2 regions of the Clostridium sp. LY3-2 genome follow, and region 2 is predicted to be linked to the other one. Evidence: riboswitches for the same ligand, from Rfam matches in the RefSeq annotation. Region 2 holds a riboswitch; the other holds the start of a gene.
What was found. Region 2 has a riboswitch for S-adenosylmethionine ahead of metF (methylenetetrahydrofolate reductase [NAD(P)H]). Riboswitches for the same ligand answer to the same signal wherever they lie in the genome.

Region 1 (6,040 bases), on a different contig from region 2:
TAATGTTTTAGATATTTTAACTGTTTTTGAAAATATCGCACTAGCTTTATCTATTCAAAATATTTCTGGAGTAGAAATAGAAAAAAAGGTTATCGATATAAGTAAAAGAATTGGAATTTTTGATATTTTAAATAAGTATCCTTATGAAATATCTGGAGGTCAAAAACAAAGGATTGCAGTTGCAAGGGCTCTTATAAAAAATCCATCTATAGTTTTAGCTGATGAACCTACAGGTGCACTTGATTCTAATTCAGCTAAAAAACTTCTAGAGCTTTTAGAAGAGATGAATAAAGAATTTAATTCTACAATACTACTTGTAACCCATGATCCGTATAGTGCAAGTTATTCAAATAGAGTTATATTTATTAAAGATGGTAAGATATTTAACGAAATAAAAAAAGGAAATTCAAGTAATAAAGAATTTTTCGATAGAATAATGGAAGTAGTTACTTTACTAGGTGGAGATACTTAAGAAAAAAGGTGCATTTAAAGCACCTTTTTTTTATTTTAATTTTTGTTCTATATAATAACCTTTTGTAATAAAGGCTTTTCTAATAGTTTCAATATGTTCATAACCGTTTGTTTCAACTGTAACTTCTAAGTTTGTATTAGTTAATTTATTTCTAGCTTTAAATTGATTATGTTCAAGTCTAACGATATTTGCATTAGTTTGTCCTAAAATTTCTGATATTTCATTTAGCATACCAGGTCTATTTGTAAGTTCAACATTAAAGCAAAATAATCTTCCTCTTGAAACTAAAGCACTATTAATTAAAGACGTTATAGTTAACATATCGATATTTCCACCACTTATAATAGATACTATATTTTTATCTTTAACATTTAAAAGTTTAATTGCAGCAAGTGATGCTGCGCCAGAAGCTTCAGCTATAAGCTTATGTTTTTCGCTAAGGATTAAGAAAGCTTCAACTATTTCAGTATCTGTAACTGTAATAATATCATCTACATATTCTTTTATAATTTCAAATGTTAAATCACCAGGGGATTTAACTGCTATACCATCAGCTATGGTGTTTACAGAATCTAAAGGAGTTAATTTGCCGTTTTTAAAGCTATGCGCCATAGCACATGCCCCTTCAGCTTGGACACCTATGATTTTGATGTTTGGATTAATTGATTTTAAAGCTAAAGATATTCCGCTTATAAGACCTCCTCCGCCGATTGGGCAAAGTATAATATCGATATCTTTTAAGTCTTCATAAATCTCAAGACCTATAGTTCCTTGACCATAAATAACATCAATATCGTTAAAAGGATGAAGGAAAGTCATACCTTTTTGCGATTCAATTTTTCTAGCTTCATTATAAGCATCATCATAACATTTACCGTGTAGTATAACATTACCACCTAAATCTTTAGTAGATTGTACTTTAAGATAAGGTGTTGTTTCAGGCATTACAATAGTGGATTTAACAGAAAGAAGATCAGCTGCATATGCTACACCTTGAGCATGGTTTCCAGCTGAGGAACAGACTACACCACGAGATAAATCATCAGATGAAAGCGATTTAATCTTGTTTAAAGCTCCTCTAAGTTTATATGCACCTGTAAGTTGTAGGTTTTCACATTTCATATAAACATTATTTGAAGTAAGCTTAGAAAATACATTACTATGAAGTAATGGTGTTTTGATTACTGTGTCTTTAATATTTTCTCTTGCAGTTTTAATTTTGTCTAAATGCATAAACTGCACCCCCTTTTAGCCTTTTACTTTATTATACATTTATTGAATATATAGTACAAACAAATAATCACATTTGTCCTTATAAAAAAATATATTAAATTATAGATGTATAGAGTTTTAGGGGAATTTTAATTTTGGAGAAATTTTGATTATGGATAAAGGGATTATATACAAAATAAAGAGAATTATGGGCCTTGTATTTTTAACAGTTTTATTATTTGCTATATATTATTTTTTGTTTCATAATTCTAGAGATATATTTACTTCTATAGTTATGAATATAGCAAGTATTCCTTTAAATATGTTAGTTACAGGGTATATATTTAATGAGATATTAAATAAACGGGAAAAGGCTAAAATAGAAAAAGAAATAAATATGCTAATTGGAATATTTTTTAATGAAGTTGGTACGGAAGTTTTAAGAATATTTGTAAATGCTGATGATTGTATTGATGATATAAGAGACAAATGCATTATAAAAAGGGATTTTACTAAAAAGGATTATGAAAATCTTATGGAGATTTTCTTAAATAATGATTTTTGTGCAAAGATTGATGGTATTGACCTTTTTGACCTTAAGATGATTTTAAATGAAAAGAGTAATATTATAATTGATTTAATTTCAAATACTATTTTAAAAGAAAAAGAAGGCTTTACAGATGCTGTAATTTCTGTTTTGCATTTAAGAGATGAATTAAACACTAGATTTTATTTAAATAAAATAGAATATGAGTATGAAAAAAAGCATTTAGAAGAAGATATAAATATATCCTATAGATTAATTGCAGTGAGGTGGGTTAATTATATAGAACACCTAGGAACCTATTATCCACAATTATTTACTAAAGCTTTAATAAGTTCACCTTTTGATAATAGGGATTTGAAAACAAAGGATGAAGAATATTTAAAAAAATAAATATACTATTTTAAAAATACAGGTAAAGTATCATAATATAAATAAAAGAAAATTACCTGTATTTTTAGTGAGGTGTAAATATGGACGTATTAATTATGAAAATAACTATAAGGAATTCTTTTGTAAAGTCATTAAAAGAAAAGAGAATGATAAGATTAAGCATAATTGGAAGACTTAAAAATAAATTTAATATTTCTATTTCAGAGATTGGTTATCTAGATGATCATAAATTAATGCAGTTAGGAATAGCTGGAGCTTTTAGTGATGTTAAAGTATTACATAGCGCAAAAGAAAAGATTATAGATTTTGTTGAAAGTAATATAGAAGGCGAAATTATAGATATTGAAGAAATAGCTGAAATCTTTTAATATATATTTAAAAATATATTGTGAGGTTTTATTATGAAATTAAGAAAAGCAACAAGAGATGATTTAAATAATTTTGAAGATATTTTAAATAGGGTTTTAGAATTAGGAAAGGTTACAGGCTTAAATTGGACTGAAAATTACCCAAGGAAAATTCATTTTGAAGAAGATTTAAAAAATGATGAATTATATGTTTTAGAAGATAATAAAGAAATAATAGGCGCAGTTTGTTTAAATGATAAATATGATATTAATTATAATAAAATTAATTTTTCTTATTCTAAACGTGCCCTACTTATACATAGACTTATGATAGATGGAAAGTTTTCAAACAAAGGTTATGGCAAAAAAATGATCAGAGAAATTGAAAAATTTGCATTAGATAACGGATATGACTCTATAAAATTAGATACTAACGAAAAAAATAAAATAGCTCAAAAGTTATATTTTGGTTCAGGGTACATAAAAAAAGGTATGATGAACTTAGAAGGAAAAGAAGGAAATTACATAGCGCTTCAAAAAATTCTAAAATAACTATTGACAAGCTATCTAAAAAAATATATATTAATATACAAGAAATGTAAAATTAAATAAATTCTTATCAAGAGCGGTGGAGGGACTGGCCCTATGAAACCCAGCAACCTATAAATATTTAAGCGTATTTTTCGTGTCTTAAATTATTTATAAGGTGCTAATTCCAGCAACTATTAAATTTTAGTTGAAAGATGAGAGGGTAGATTGAAGTGAGTTTTATATGCACTAGAGATTTAGTCTCTAGTGCATTTTTTATTTATAAAAGGGGGCTAAAATATGATTACTATAAAGAATATTAAAAAGAGTTTTGGGGATTTAAAAGTTTTAGATGATGTTTCGTTAGAAATAAACGAGGGAGAGATATATGGAATAATAGGGCATAGTGGAGCTGGTAAGTCAACTCTTTTAAGGTGTATAAACGGTCTTTCAAGCTTTGACTCTGGAAGCATAGAAGTTTTTAAAAATGAAATAAAAGATTTAAGTAAAGAGGAACTTTTAACTCTTAGACGTGATATTGGAATGATATTTCAAAACTTTAATCTTTTAGAGAGAAAAACAGTTTTTGAAAATGTAGCTCTTCCTCTAGAACTTTGGCAAAAGAAGCTTAGGCTAAGTAAAAATGATATAAGACTTAGGGTTAACGAACTTTTAGAACTTGTAAATCTAAAAGATAAAGAAAATAAAAAACCAAAAGAATTATCAGGAGGTCAAAAGCAAAGGGTTGCTATAGCTAGGGCACTTAGCTTAAATCCTAAGATACTACTTTGTGATGAGGCTACATCAGCATTAGACCCAAAGACAACAAGAGATATATTAAGCTTATTATCTAAAATAAATAAAGAATTAAAAATAACTATAGTTATAGTTACACATCAAATGGAAGTTGTAAAGGAGGTTTGTGAAAAAATAACACTCTTAGTAGATGGGAAAGTTAAAGCAGAAGGTTTTTCAGAAGAACTATTTTTAAAGCCAAAAAATGAGCTTAAAAATTTCTTATCTGAAGATGATATAGAGGTACTTCCGCAAGATGGTATTAATATAAAAATATATTTTGGAAAAGACTCTTCAGAAAATGCACTTATAACTAAGATGGCAAAAGAAACTTTAAAAGATTTTTCTATAGTTTTTGGAAAACTTGAAAAGTTTAGAGAAGATGTAATAGGTAGTTTAGTTATAAACGTATCTAAAGAAGACGAAGAAGTTATATTAAATTATTTAAAAGATAAAGATGTAGAATGGGAGGTTATATAAAATGTTTGAAATTTTAATAGAGGCTTTAATTCAAACTGGGATAATGGTTTTTCTATCAACATTTTTTGCACTTATAATAGGCTTTGTTATAGGCGTAGTATTAACTATTACTTCAAGCGATGGTTTAAAGCCAAACAAAATAGTATATAGCACATTAGATTTTATAATAAACATTTTAAGAAGTTTCCCATTTGTTATTTTAATGGTTGTTATTATTCCGATATCAAGGTTTATAGTAGGAACTTCAATAGGAACAGCTGCAACTATTTTTCCGTTAACTGTAGCTACAGCACCATTTATTTCAAGGATTATAGAAAATTCGTTAAGAGAAGTAGACAAAGGAGTTATTGAAGCGTCTAAATCTTTTGGGGCATCGGATTTTCAAATAATCTTTAAGGTTTTATTAGTTGAAGCTATTCCAAGTATAGTTTCTGGGTTAACTTTAACAATAATTAGCGTTATAGGATATTCAGCTATGGCAGGGGCTATAGGTGGAGGAGGACTTGGAGATGTAGCTATAAGGTATGGATATTATGGACTAAAGCCAGATATTATGATAGCTACAGTTATTATTCTAATAATAGTAGTACAAGGACTTCAAAGTTTAGGAAATTATTTTTATAAAAAATTATCAAAATAAATATTTAGGGGGCAATTAGATATGAAAAAAAGATTAGTAGGAACATTATTAATAGGAATTTTAAGTATAGGATTAATAGGATGTACAGGTAAAAGTGCAGAGGATGATAAAACTATAACTATAGGAGTTACACCAGTACCTCATAAGGAGATAGTAGAAATTGCTAAAAAGGATTTAGAAGATAAGGGGTATAAAGTTAATATAAAAGAATTTACAGACTATGTAATTCCAAACACTTCACTCTCTGAAGGAAGTTTAGACGCAAACTTTTTTCAACATATACCTTATTTAGAAGAAACTAAAAAGGCTAAAGGGTTAGACTTAGTTTACACTAAAAAAATTCACCTAGAGCCTTTAGGACTTTATTCTAAAAAGATTAAAAGCTTAAATGAATTAAAAGATGGAGACACAATATCAATTCCAAACGATCCATCAAATGAAGCTAGAGCACTTAAACTATTAGCTCAAAATGGAATTATAGAAATAAAGGATGGAGAACTAATAACTCCAAAGGATATAACTAAAAATCCTAAGAATCTAAAATTTAAAGAACTTGAAGCTGCAGCTCTTCCAAAAACTCTTGAAGATGTAGATGCATCTGTTATAAATGGAAATTATGCAATAGACTC
Region 2 (13,220 bases):
GATTAGTTCCTATCTGCAGTGGAATTAACATACCATGGACGACACCTGTAATAATTTCAGGGCTACTTGCAACTAACTGGGTAGGTGCTTTACTTCAAGCAGGACTTTTAGTACTTGGAGTGTTTATATACATGCCATTTATAAAAATGATGGATAAGCAATACTTAATGGATGAAGCGAAAGCAAAAGATGAAGACGACGATGATGATTTCTCATTAGATGATTTATCATTTGATGATTTGTAGGAGTGATTTTATGAAAATTATAATGATTTATGACCAAATTCAATCAGGTGCAGGAATAAAAGATGACCATATGATTCCTCTTGGAGCTAAAAAAGAGGTAGTAGGACCTGCAATAATGATGGAGCCTTATTTAAAAGAAGTCGGAGGAAAAGTTATAGCTTGTTTATATTGTGGAGATGGTTTTTACGATGAAAACAAGGATGAAGTAACTAGAAAGCTATGTGCTATGGTAAATAAGGTTAAACCAGATGTAGTAATTTGCGGCCCAGCATTTAACTATGAAGGGTATGGAAAAATGGCAGCAAATGTAGCTTATGCTATTAATAATAATACTGAAGCTGTAGCTTTTGCAGCTATGTCAAAAGAAAATGAAGATACTATAAAAGAATTTAAAGATAAGATAAAAATAATCGAGACTCCTAAAAAAGGTGGAACCGGGTTAAATGAAGCTTTAGAAGGAATGTGTAAACTTTCAAAGGCTATGGTAGAAAATAAAGATATAGATACTATATCATCAAAATATTGTTTTAAATAAATATCTAAAATAAAAGGATGCTAAAGTAGCATCCTTTTATAAAATCGGAGGAGGAAAAGATATGTGGGGAATAATAGCAACATGGCGTATGGCTGTTGAAGGAATTACAAAAGCTAGTGAAATGCTTAAAAATGGAGAAGATTCAGGAGATGCTATAGAGGCGGCAATAAAAGAAGTAGAGGACTTTCCATACTATAAATCAGTTGGCTTTGGAGGTCTTCCAAACGAAGAAATGATAGTAGAATTAGATGCAGCTTATATGGATGGAAATACATTTGACTTAGGAGCCGTTGCAGCTATAAAGGATTTTAAAAATCCTATAAGCATAGCAAGAAGATTATCTAAAGAAAAGGTAAATAACCTTTTAGTTGGAGAAGGCGCTGAAAAGTTTGCAAGCAAGGAAGGTTTTGAAAGAAAAAATATGCTAACAGATAGAGCGAAAATACATTACAAAAATAGATTAAAAGAAATAAAAGATTTAGAAATAAAACCTTATTCAGGGCACGATACTGTAGGAATGGTATGTTTAGATGAAAAGGGTAAGATGACATCAGCTACATCAACTAGCGGATTATTTATGAAAAAAAGTGGACGTGTTGGGGATTCTCCAATATCAGGGTCTGGATTTTATGTAGATAGTGAAGTTGGAGGAGCTAGTGCAACTGGGCTTGGAGAAGATTTAATGAAAGGTTGCGTATCTTATGAAGTTGTAAGACTTATGAAAGAAGGAATGCACCCTCAAAAAGCTTGTGAAAAGGCAGTAAATGATTTTGATTTAGAACTAAAAAAACGAAGAAAAAAAGCTGGAGATATGTCTTTAGTTGCTATGAATAATAAAGGTGAGTGGGGAGTTTCTACAAATATCGAAGGATTTTCTTTTGCAGTTGCAACAGAAAATGAAGAGCCAACAGTATATTTAACTAAAAACATTAATGGTAAATGCATACATGAAGTTGCAAGTAACGAGTGGCTTGACAATTATATGAAAACTAGAATGGCAAAATTAGTGGAGTTATAGTTATGGAAAAAGATATATTAAAAGAAGTCGATAATATAGCAAATGATATGATAAAGAGTATTATTGAAGTTGTAAAAATCGATAGCGTTGAATCAGAAGAAGAAAAAGATGCACCCTTTGGAAAAGGCGTAAAGCTAGCCCTAGATAAGACTTTAGATATAGCAAAAAGTTTAGGGTTTAATACATATAATTTAGATAATTATATAGGTTATGCAAGTTATGGAGAAAGCGAGGAATATATTGCAGCTATCGGTCACTTAGATGTAGTTAAACCTTTAAAGGGGTGGAGAGAACCTCCCTTTAGCGGATATACAAAAGACGGAGTGATTTATAGCCGTGGTATTTTAGATAACAAGGGACCTATACTATCTTGTTTGTATGGATTATATGCCCTTAAAAGATTAAATATTAAATTAAATAGAGAAGTTAGAATAATTTTTGGGTGCGACGAAGAAAGTGGTTTTTTAGATTTAGAGCATTACTTAAAAAAAGAGAAACCTCCAATATTTGGATTCACACCAGACTGTAAATATCCTGTAGTTTATGCTGAACGCGGAAGGCTTGAAGTAGAAGTTTATAATGATGAAGGGACTTTAGAAGACTTTTTTGATTTCGTAAACGAATATGTTTTAAATGGGAAGGTAACTGGGGATAGATTTAATTTAGAGATTTCAGATGAAGAGTTTGGATCTTTAGAAGTTAGAAACTTTAAATTAAATTATGGAGTAGTTCCATCTTGTAGATTTAGCGTAAGCTATCCTGCATCTACAGATAAAGATGAGATTTTAAAAAGGATAGAAGGCGCTATATCCCCATTTAAAGTTAGATTAAAGAAAAACTATGACCCTGTTAAATTTAATAAGGATTGCTTCTTAGTTGAAACTTTAAAAAAGACTTATGAAATGGTAACTTTAAATGATGGAACACCAGTTACTACAACAGGTGGAACTTATGCAAAGCTTATGAAAAATATAGTACCCTTTGGACCTTCTTTTCCAGGTCAAAAGGGAATAGGTCATCAGCCAAATGAATGGATGAAAATAGAAGATATAATTACTAATGCAAAAATATATGCACTAAGCCTTTATTATTTAGGAAAAGGTTAAATATTTCAGTTTGGAGAGATAGATGAATAATAAATTATTTAAAAGTTATTTAGTTACGGCCTTAGCTGTTAGTGCATCTGCATTACTTCAAACATATGTTATTAAGGTTTTTATAGAGCCTTCTAATTTGTTATCAAGTGGATTTACAGGTGCATCAATTTTAATTGATCGTATAGTAGCTTTAAAGGGAGGGTCTTTTTCAACTTCTCTTGGTCTTATAGTTTTAAATGTGCCAGTAGCTATACTATGCTATAAAGCTATAGGGAAAAAGTTTGTTATATCTTCATTGTGTCAGGTTTTCTTAACAAGTTTTCTTTTAAAGGTTTTAACCTTTAAGCCTTTATTTGATGATATTGTACTTAACGTTTGCTTTGGCGGATTTCTTTATGGAATGTCAGTAGTTTGCGCTCTTAAAGGAAATTCATCTACCGCTGGAACAGATTTTATAGCTTTATATGTTTCTAACAAAAAAGGTAAATCTGTTTTTGAATATGTATTTATATTTAATGCTTTGATGCTATGTGTTTTTGGATACTTATTTGGATTTTTATATGCTGGTTATTCTATAGTTTTTCAGTTTATTTCAACTAAGACTATTTCATCTTTTTATAGAAGGTATAAGAGAGTAACACTTCAAATAACAACAAAGAATCCAGAGAAAGTTTTAGAAAGTTATATAAAAAATTACAGGCACGGTGTATCTGTTATGGAAGGGTATGGAGGGTATAGCAAAGTTCATATGAGCTTACTTCATACAGTTGTTTCATATTATGAAGTTAGTGATATTACGATGCTAATTAGAAATGTTGACCCAAAAGCTATAATCAATGTATTAAATACAGAAGAGTTTTATGGGGGTTTTTATAGAAGACCTTTAGAATAAAAGAAGTATTAAGTTTAACTTAAGGCTTCTTTTTGTGTTAAACGTTGACAATTACAAAAAGATTTGATTAAATAAACTTATTAAAAGAGTTTTAAAAAGTATTTTAATAAGTGTGGTGATATTTTGGCAAATGCAAAAACAATAAAAGAGATAAACGTAAATACAATAAGAAATGCTCTATTTAAAAAGAAAGATTTAAGTAAAAGTGAAATATCAAAAATAACAAATTTAAGTTTTCCAACTGTAAGTACAGTATTAGATTATCTAATAAATAAAGGGGAAGTTAAAGAAGAAGGATTAAAAGAATCTATAGGAGGAAGATGTTCTAAAAAGTATAGTTTAAACCCATTATATAAAGTATCTTTACTTATATGTATAGAAGGGGATACCTTAGAGTGGAAAGTTATAGACTATTGCGAAGCTTTAATAGAAGATGGAACTACAAATATAAAAGGAGATATTTTATTAAAGATAGAAGAATTAATTAATAATAAAAAAGAAAATTATAATAATCTTTGTGGCATCACAATTGGAGTTGCTAGTATTATAAAAGACGGAAAGTTTTTATCAGATATTGAATATAAAGAATTAAAAGGTGTAGATGTAGAAGAATATTTATTTAATAAGTTTAATTTACCTATAAATATAGATAACGATTTAAATATAGTAGCTAGAGGGTATCTGAAAAGAAAAAGTTTAGAAAATGGCGAAACTGTTGTAAATATTTATATAGGAAATAATGGTATAGGTGCAAGCCTTATTATAGGCGGGAAAGTATTTAAGGGTATGTCAAACTTTGCGGGAGAAATAACTTTTTTACCTATTTTAGAAAATGAAAAAGATGATTTTAAAGATATTGATATGATAACTTATTACAGTAAAATTATTTTATCTTATATATCTATAATAAATCCAAATGAAATAGTTTTATATAATAATGAGTATTTAAATTATGGTATAGAAAAGATTGAAGATTATTTAAATAAAAAGGTTACTAAAGAAGTTATTCCAAGGATTATTCTATCTGATGACTTTAAAAAAGATTACGAAGCTGGATTAATAGAAATAGCTAAAGGATTAATAAAAAACTAAATTATGTGAGGGTGGTACTATGAAATATTCCCATGTTGTATTTGATATAGATGGAACTATAATAGACTCAGAAAAATCCGTATTAAAATCACTTAGAAAAACTATTTTTGAAGAATTAAACGAATTAAAAGACTTAGGTGAATTAAAATTTGCATTAGGAATACCAGGAGAAGACGCACTAAAAAAGTTAGGAGTAAAAAATATAGATTCTGTTTTAAAGAAATGGGATGATTACTTTAAAGAATACAAAGAAGATATAGTAGTTTTTAATGGAATAGAAGAGGTTTTAAATAATCTAAAGTTAAATAAAATTAATTTAGGAATTATAACATCAAAAACAAAAACTGAACTTAAAGATGACTTTTTATGTTTTAAATTTAGTGAGTTATTTCAAACTATTATTTGTGCAGATGATACTAAAAGGCATAAACCTTTTAAAGATCCTATGGAAAAGTACTTAGAAATAAGTAATGCAAAAAGAGATGAGGTTATTTATATAGGGGATTCTATTTATGATAGAGACTGCGCAGTAGATGCAAAGGTGGATTTTGGACTTGCACTTTGGGGAGCAACGGATAAAGAAATTAAATCTACATACAAATTAAACAATCCAAAAGATATAGAAAGCATCACATTAAATTACGATAAATAAGTATTTAGTTTAGCTTGTGAATTACAATATATAGCTAAAGTTGGACTAAAAGAAAGTAAGTTTAGTGATGATAAAAAAAGATATAAAAGAGTAGCTGATATTTCTGTAGAGCTTTCAAATAAGTAAAACTAAGGACAACCTAAACTTTATTAAATTAGGTTGTCCTTAAATTTTAAAACTCAAAAGAGCCAAATCTTCCTTTATCAAAATCATCATATGCTTTAAGCAAATCTTCTTCTGTAGCTAATACAAAAGGTCCATCAAAGACTACAGGTTCTCTAATTGATTCTCCACTTAAAACTAAAAATAAAGAGGATTCAGTTAAGGATTCTATTTGGATATCTCCACGTACATTATCAAATATTATAAATTCATTTTCTAAATACATTTTATTATTTACTACAAGATTCCCATCAACTATTAAAATACCAGTATTAAAATTACTAGGTTCATTTAAAGTAACCTTTCCAAAATTTCTTAAATAAACATTATAAAGATTTATTTTTGAAAAAGTTTCAGCAGGCCCTTTTGTGCCTAAGGCTTCACCAGCTATAACTTGAATTTCACCATTATTTTCTTCTAAAATATGAGTTCCTATTGAACTTTTTGATAAAAACTGATATTTAGGGTGAGTCATTTTATTTCTATAAGGCAAGTTTATCCAAAGTTCTACCATATGCAAAACTCCACCCTTTTTAGTAAATTCCTTTTCGTGATATTCCTTATGGAGCATCCCAGAACCAGCTGTGATCCATTGAACATCATAAGGACCGACCACTCCAGAGTGACCTTTATTATCTTTATGATTAACATAACCTGCGTATGGAATAGTTACAATTTCAAATCCTCTATGAGGATGAGCTCCTACGCCTAATTTAAAATTAGAAGGTTCAAAATAAAATGGAGCATTATAATTTAATAAAATAAAAGGAGAAAACCTTAATAAAATATTTCTATTAGAAGGAAAGTATTGACTTACTCTAAAACCATCGCCAACCATATAAAAATCTGAACCTTTAAAAGAAGTTTCTACAGTTCTTAATTTTTTCATAAAATCAGATCCTTTCAATTTATTTAGTAAAGAATAACAAAATTAAAAATTACTTTCAAATCAGTAGAAATTTATAAACTTAAGAATGTTTATAAATTATCTATAAAAAATAGATAAAAGTGATATTAAAATGAATAAATAAAATCTAATATAAAAACTTCTTATATATTTAATTTTAACTCTATGAATTAAATTTTAATATACCATTTTTCCTATATTAACAGTAAATTGACATATTAAATAATAAGGACTATTTTAAAAGAAAAAAGTGATATGAGGTGATTTTTATGGTAAAAGAAATTTATGATGCTGACTTTAAGGAAGAAGTTTTAGATTATGAGGGAATAGTGTTTGTTGAGTTTTTTGCGACTTGGTGTCCACACTGCAAAGCACTAGCACCTGTTTTAGAAAGTGTATCAGATGAGGTTTGGAAAGTTAAATTTGTTAAGGTAGATATTGATAAAAACCCACAAGCATCTGTAACTTATGATGTAGAAAGTATACCAACATTAAAAATATTTAAAAGTGGTGAAGTTATAAATTCTAATGATGGCTTTTTGCCAAAAGAACAGCTTATAAACTTTATCTCTGAAAGTGTTTAAGGAGGTGTTTTTATGAGTGAAAGATATGATATAGCTATAATTGGAAGTGGCGCAGCAGGACTATCGGCTTCTTTAATAGCAAAAATTAGAAATAAATCATTTATAATTTTTGGTGATAAAGATTTAACGGGTCATTTAAAAAAGGCTCCTAGAATAGAAAACTATTTAGGTTTTCCTCCTGGAAGTGGCAGGGAGTTACTAGGTCATTTTAGGGATCATATAGAAGCTATGGATATAAATATAACTGAAGAAAGAATTTCTAATGTATTTAAAATGGATGATTATTTTGAAGTTTTAGGTATGGATAATACTTATGAAGCTAAAAGCGTAATTGTAGCAACTGGAGTTGAATATACTGCTCCTATAAAAGGCGAAGAGGAATTTGTAGGTAAGGGGGTAGGATACTGTACAACTTGTGATGGACCTTTATATAAAGGAAAAACTGTAGTAGTAGTAAGTTATCTTAAAGAAGGTGAAGCTGAGGCTAATTTTATAAATGAAATAGCTAAAAATGTTTATTATGTACCACTTTATGAAGAGGAATATAATTTAGATAAAGGAATTAAAATAATAAAAGATAATCCTTTAGAAATAACAGGAGATAAGAGAGTAAATAAATTAATATTAAAAAATAGCTCTATTGAAACTGACGGTGTTTTTGTTTTGAAAAATGCTATACCTATGGCTGAATTAGTTCCAGGGTTAGAAGTTTTAAATGGTCATATTAAAGCAGATATTAATATGAAAACAAGTTTAGAAGGGTGTTTTGCAGCTGGAGATTGCGTAGGCTTACCTTATCAAGATATTAAAGCGGCAGGGCAAGGTAACGTAGCAGCCTTAAGTGCTATTAATTATTTAAATAGTAAAAATGAGTAGTTTATTTAATATATATTAAAAAGTTAAAAATTAGGATATAATATAAATATCAAATTTAAAAAAAGGAGTTATGAATATGCTTAATTTAGTTTTTAAAACATTACATCATCATATCTAGAGACTTGTTTTAGTGAGGCAAGTCTATTTAAAGTAGGCTTTTGTCTCTAGGTATAGATAAATTAAGGTATTTATAATTTATTTAAAGCCACGTGGGATTTTAAGCCTACGTGGCTTTTATTTTATTAAAGGAGTGAAAAAAATGGATAAAAAAATTATAAAACCTAGTATACTTAGTGGCTTTATGGAACTATTACCAAGAGAGCAAGAAATATTTAGTGATATTTTAGAAAAAATAAAAGAAGTTTATAAGGAAAATGGATTTTTAGAAATAGATACACCTATTTTAGAAAAACAAGAAATATTATTATCTAAAGAAGGGGGAGAAACTGAAAAGGAAGTTTATAGATTTAAAAAAGGAAAAAAAGATATAGTTTTAAGATTTGATTTAACTGTACCTTTTGCAAGGTATGTAGCACAACATTTTGATTATTTAAATTTTCCTTTTAAAAGGTATCAAGTTGGAAAAGTTTATAGAGGAGAGAGAAATCAAAGGGGAAGATACAGAGAGTTTTATCAGTTTGATATAGATATTATAGGAAATGAAAAATTAAATATAAATAATGATGCCTTAGTTATAAGTTTAGCATTTAAAGCATTTAAAAGAATTGGATTAAATGAGTTCAAATTTTTATTAAATAATAAAAAGATATTAGTTGGAATTTTAGAAGAACTTAAAATCAAAAATTCAAAGGAAGTTTTAATTCTTTTAGATAAAGTAGAAAAGATTGAAAAAGATGTTTTTGAAAGGGAATTATTAAATCTTGTATCTTTAAAAAATTATAATATTTTAAATTCTATAATAAATATAAAAGGAGAGAATTTAGAAAAAATAGATTATTTAGAAAGTTTGAATTTAAAAAATGAAACCTTAAGAACTGGAATAAAAGAAATAAAAGAAGTTTTAAAAACATTAAATTATTTAGGGGTAGATGAAGAAAAGGTAGTATTAGATTTTAAAATAATCAGAGGGTTAGATTATTATACAGGAACAATAGTTGAAACAGTATTAATTGGAAATGAAAAGTACGGTTCTATCTGTTCTGGCGGAAGGTATGATAATTTAGCTAGTAATTTTACAAAAAGGGTGTTACCTGGAGTCGGTATATCTATAGGGATTACAAGATTATTTTTTGTTTTAAAAGAAATTGGGTTTTTAAAAAATTATTATATTAAAGAAAGTTTAGATTATTTAATAATTCCAATAACTGAAGATATTAAGGTAGCTTTAGATATATTAAAAAGAATACAAAATAAGGGATACAAAGCTTCTATATATTTTGAAGAGGGCACTTTAAAGAAAAAGATGAGTTATGCAGATAAATTAGGTGCAAAAAAAGTTATATTAGTAGGAGAAGAAATAAAAGTAAAGGATATGAAAAAGGGAATTTATGAAACTTTAGATTTAGAATAAAAGTATTTATATTGTAAAAAAATAGTAAACTATTTATAATAAAAAAGGGAAAAGTATATCGAAATATGTATTTTAAAATTGAATAAATACTAGGGGGGATGGAATGTTTAAGACAAATGTGGATTTATTAAATGGGAAGATATTAAAATCTTTAATTATCTTTGCAATACCTCTTTTTATATCAAATTTATTCCAGCAACTTTATAATACTGTAGATATTATGATTGTTGGAAATTACTTAGGAGATACTTCACTAGCTGCAATAGGAGCATCAGCTGCTGTTTATGAGCTTTTAGTAGGATTTGCTTTAGGTACTGGAAGTGGACTTAGCATAGTAACAGCTAGAAGTTATGGTTCAAAAGACGAAGAACTAGTTAAAAAGTCAGTTGCAGGGTCACTTGTAATTGGTATTTTTATTTCAGTTATCATTATGGTTATATCAAAGTTATTTTTATATCCCTTACTTGAACTGTTAAATACTCCTAAAAATATTATAGACGAGTCTTATTCTTATATATCAACAGTTACTATGTTTGTTTCAGTAATGTTTTTATATAATCTTTGTGCAAGTGCTTTAAGGGCTGTAGGAAACAGTATGATGCCTTTAATATTTTTAATTATTTCTTCTGTAATTAATATTTTCTTAGATATATTATTTATTACAAGATTTGATATGGGAATTAAAGGAGCTGCAGTTGCAACAGTTATAGCCCAAGGAATATCAGGGGTATTATGCGTTATTTATATCTATAAAAAATGTCCAGTTTTAATTCCTAAAAAAGAGCATTTTAAATTTGATAAAGAATTATATAAAGATTTATTAGGACAAGGTTTATCTATGGGAGTTATGCTTATGATAGTATCAGCTGGTACTGTAATTTTGCAAACTGCTATAAATAATTTAGGATATTTAATAATAGCAGGGCATACAGCAGCACGTAAATTAAATAGTTTTGCTATGATACCAATATCTTCTTTATCTATGAGTTTAGCTACCTTTGTTTCTCAAAATAAAGGAGCAGACCAAGGAGGAAGAATTAGAGAAGCCGTAAAATATTCTAATTTAATGTCTGTTATTTGGGGAGTTTTAGTTACTATAGTTTTACTTTTTACAGCACCTACTTTAATGAGAATTTTATCAGGTTCAACAGAACCTGTAGTAATAGATAATGGAGCTAAATACCTTTTAATTAACTCACCATTTTATGCAGTACTTGGAATATTATTAAATTTAAGAAATTCCCTTCAAGGAATTGGAGAAAAGGTTCTTCCTTTAGTTTCAAGTGTTATTGAGCTTTTAGGTAAGATTCTATTTGTTATTTTATTAATTCCAACACTTGGATACTTTGGAGTGATTATTTGTGAGCCTGTTATTTGGTGTTTAATGTGTATCCAATTAGCATATGCATTTTATAAAAATAATTATATTAAAGAAATTAAAGATAATCATTTACAATAAAATACAGTTATAGTATAATTATAAAAAACTTATCAAGAGAGGTGGAGGGACTGGCCCTTTGAAACCCGGCAACCGTTATAGATAGCGAAAGTTTAGAGCTATCTTTATCAAGGTGCTAATTCCAGACAGATAAGGGTACTAAATTTTAAAGATATTTAAGTCTTAAGGTGAACCCTTAAGGCTTTTTTGTTTTACTTTAATAACTACAAAAGGGGGCTATTTGTATGAATATAAGAGACAAATTTAAAGAAAAGAAACTAGTTTTTTCTTTTGAAGTATTTCCACCTAAAAATACTTCACCTGTAAAGACAATCTACAAAGCGTTAAATGATCTAGTTAAGCTTAATCCAGATTTTATATCTGTAACCTATGGGGCAGGTGGAAGCTTAACTAATAATAAGACAAGCGAACTTGCATCACTTATTAAAAATGTATATGGCTTAGAATCATTAGCACATTTAACTTGTATTTCTTCAACTAAAGAGGATATAGATAAATTAACTGAAAGATTAACTTTAGAAGGAGTAAATAATATTCTTGCATTAAGAGGAGATGATATAGGAAACACTAGAGGGGACTTTTCTTATGCAAATGAACTTATGGATTATATTAAAAGCAAAGGAGATTTTAATATAATTGGGGCTTGTTACCCAGAAGGTCATATTGATAATAAAAATATAAGTTTAGAAGTTGATAATTTAGAGAGAAAAATAGAAAATGGGGCGACAAGCTTTATTTCTCAGTTATTTTTTGATAATAACGTATATTATAAATTTTTAGAAGAGGTTAATAAGAGAAATATAGATATTCCTATTCAAGCTGGAATAATGCCAGTTGTTAATGGAAAACAAATAGAGAGGATAACAGAGCTTTGTGGATCTAGTATTCCTTTAAAATTTAGAAAGATTATGGAAAAATATGAAGGAAGTCCAGAGGCTTTAAGAGAAGCTGGAATAGCTTATGCAGTAGAACAAATAATAGACCTTTCCTCAAGTGATGTTAGTGGAATTCATTTATATACTATGAATAATCCATACGTTGCAAAAAGGATAAGTGAAAATATAGATACTATAATAAATGAGATAAATAGGAGGGCATAAAAATGGAAAGAGTAGAAAGTTTTGAATTAGACCACAGGAAAGTTAAGGCGCCATATGTAAGAAAGTGCTGCATATTAGAAGGAATCAAAGGAGATAAGGTTACTAAATTTGATTTAAGGTTTTTACAGCCTAATAAAGAATCTTTTGGAACAGCTGGTATGCACGGTTTAGAGCATCTTTTAGCTCATACTTTAAGAGAAGAATTAGACAATATAATAGATCTTTCACCTATGGGTTGTAGAACTGGATTTTATTTAAGTTTATTTGGAGATAGAGATCCTAAAGAGATAAAAGAAGCTTTAGAAAAATCACTAGAAAAAGTCTTAAAAGCAAAGGAAATTCCAGCAAAAAATGAAATTCAATGCGGAAATTATAAAGACCTTTCTTTATTTTCAGCAAAGGAATATGCAAAAGAAGCTTTAAATAAAGGATTCTCCCTAAATATTTATGGATAGTAAAATAGAAATAAAAAAAGAAGAGGTTTTAAGGTATCTAGGATATAAGGGTCAAGAGATAGATTATAATTTAGATTTAAAGATAGAGAGCCTTATTTTAGAAAGTAAAAACCTCTTTAGAGAAAGAGTAGCTTTTAGAGAGTTTTATATTTTAAAAGAAGATGGGGAGATTAAATTAAAAGATACAAATATAAAACTTAAAGGGAAAGATATTTATAACCTTTTAAAAGACTCTGATAGGTGTATACTTATAGCTGTAACTTTAGGAAATGATATAGAAAAGAAAATTCGGTTATATTCAAAGACTGATTTAACTTCCTCTGTAATTTTAGATGCTTGTGCGACAGCTGGAGTTGAAAGTCTTTGTGATAATTTAGAAGAAAATTTAAAAGAAGAGTTTTTAAATGAAAATGAAAACTTTACTTTTAGGTATAGCCCGGGATACGGTGATTTAAGTTTAAGTATTCAAAAGGATTTTATAGAGATTTTAGATTGCAAAAGAAGGCTTGGACTTAATTTATCAGAGCATTTAATATTATTTCCTAGAAAATCAGTAACTGCAATTCTTGGAATAACAAAAGAAAAATTAAAAGTTAAAAGAAATTGTAAAAATTG

Region 1: another riboswitch for S-adenosylmethionine. It lies ahead of M4I33_RS12645 (methionine ABC transporter ATP-binding protein); the one in region 2 lies ahead of metF (methylenetetrahydrofolate reductase [NAD(P)H]).

What each region holds. Positions count from the first base shown of each region.
Region 1 covers NZ_JAMDLQ010000039.1:65,050-71,089, reverse strand. The annotation lists gene M4I33_RS12670 (ABC transporter ATP-binding protein) at 1-472, shown strand, start outside; gene ilvA (threonine ammonia-lyase) at 503-1,705, opposite strand; gene M4I33_RS12660 (hypothetical protein) at 1,857-2,621, shown strand; gene M4I33_RS12655 (DUF503 domain-containing protein) at 2,702-2,989, shown strand; gene M4I33_RS12650 (GNAT family N-acetyltransferase) at 3,023-3,520, shown strand; SAM riboswitch class I at 3,582-3,718, shown strand; gene M4I33_RS12645 (methionine ABC transporter ATP-binding protein) at 3,797-4,771, shown strand; gene M4I33_RS12640 (methionine ABC transporter permease) at 4,773-5,411, shown strand; gene M4I33_RS12635 (MetQ/NlpA family ABC transporter substrate-binding protein) at 5,433-6,040, shown strand, end outside.
Region 2 covers NZ_JAMDLQ010000047.1:729-13,948, reverse strand. The annotation lists gene M4I33_RS13830 (PTS sugar transporter subunit IIC) at 1-245, shown strand, start outside; gene M4I33_RS13825 (GrdB-related putative oxidoreductase) at 256-780, shown strand; gene M4I33_RS13820 (N(4)-(beta-N-acetylglucosaminyl)-L-asparaginase) at 842-1,798, shown strand; gene M4I33_RS13815 (Sapep family Mn(2+)-dependent dipeptidase) at 1,801-2,904, shown strand; gene M4I33_RS13810 (YitT family protein) at 2,927-3,787, shown strand; gene M4I33_RS13805 (ROK family protein) at 3,911-4,879, shown strand; gene M4I33_RS13800 (HAD family hydrolase) at 4,899-5,531, shown strand; gene M4I33_RS13795 (pirin family protein) at 5,704-6,582, opposite strand; gene trxA (thioredoxin) at 6,870-7,184, shown strand; gene M4I33_RS13785 (NAD(P)/FAD-dependent oxidoreductase) at 7,197-8,060, shown strand; gene hisS (histidine--tRNA ligase) at 8,320-9,591, shown strand; gene M4I33_RS13775 (MATE family efflux transporter) at 9,695-11,050, shown strand; SAM riboswitch class I at 11,077-11,186, shown strand; gene metF (methylenetetrahydrofolate reductase [NAD(P)H]) at 11,275-12,150, shown strand; gene M4I33_RS13765 (S-ribosylhomocysteine lyase) at 12,153-12,605, shown strand; gene M4I33_RS13760 (vitamin B12 dependent-methionine synthase activation domain-containing protein) at 12,598-13,220, shown strand, end outside.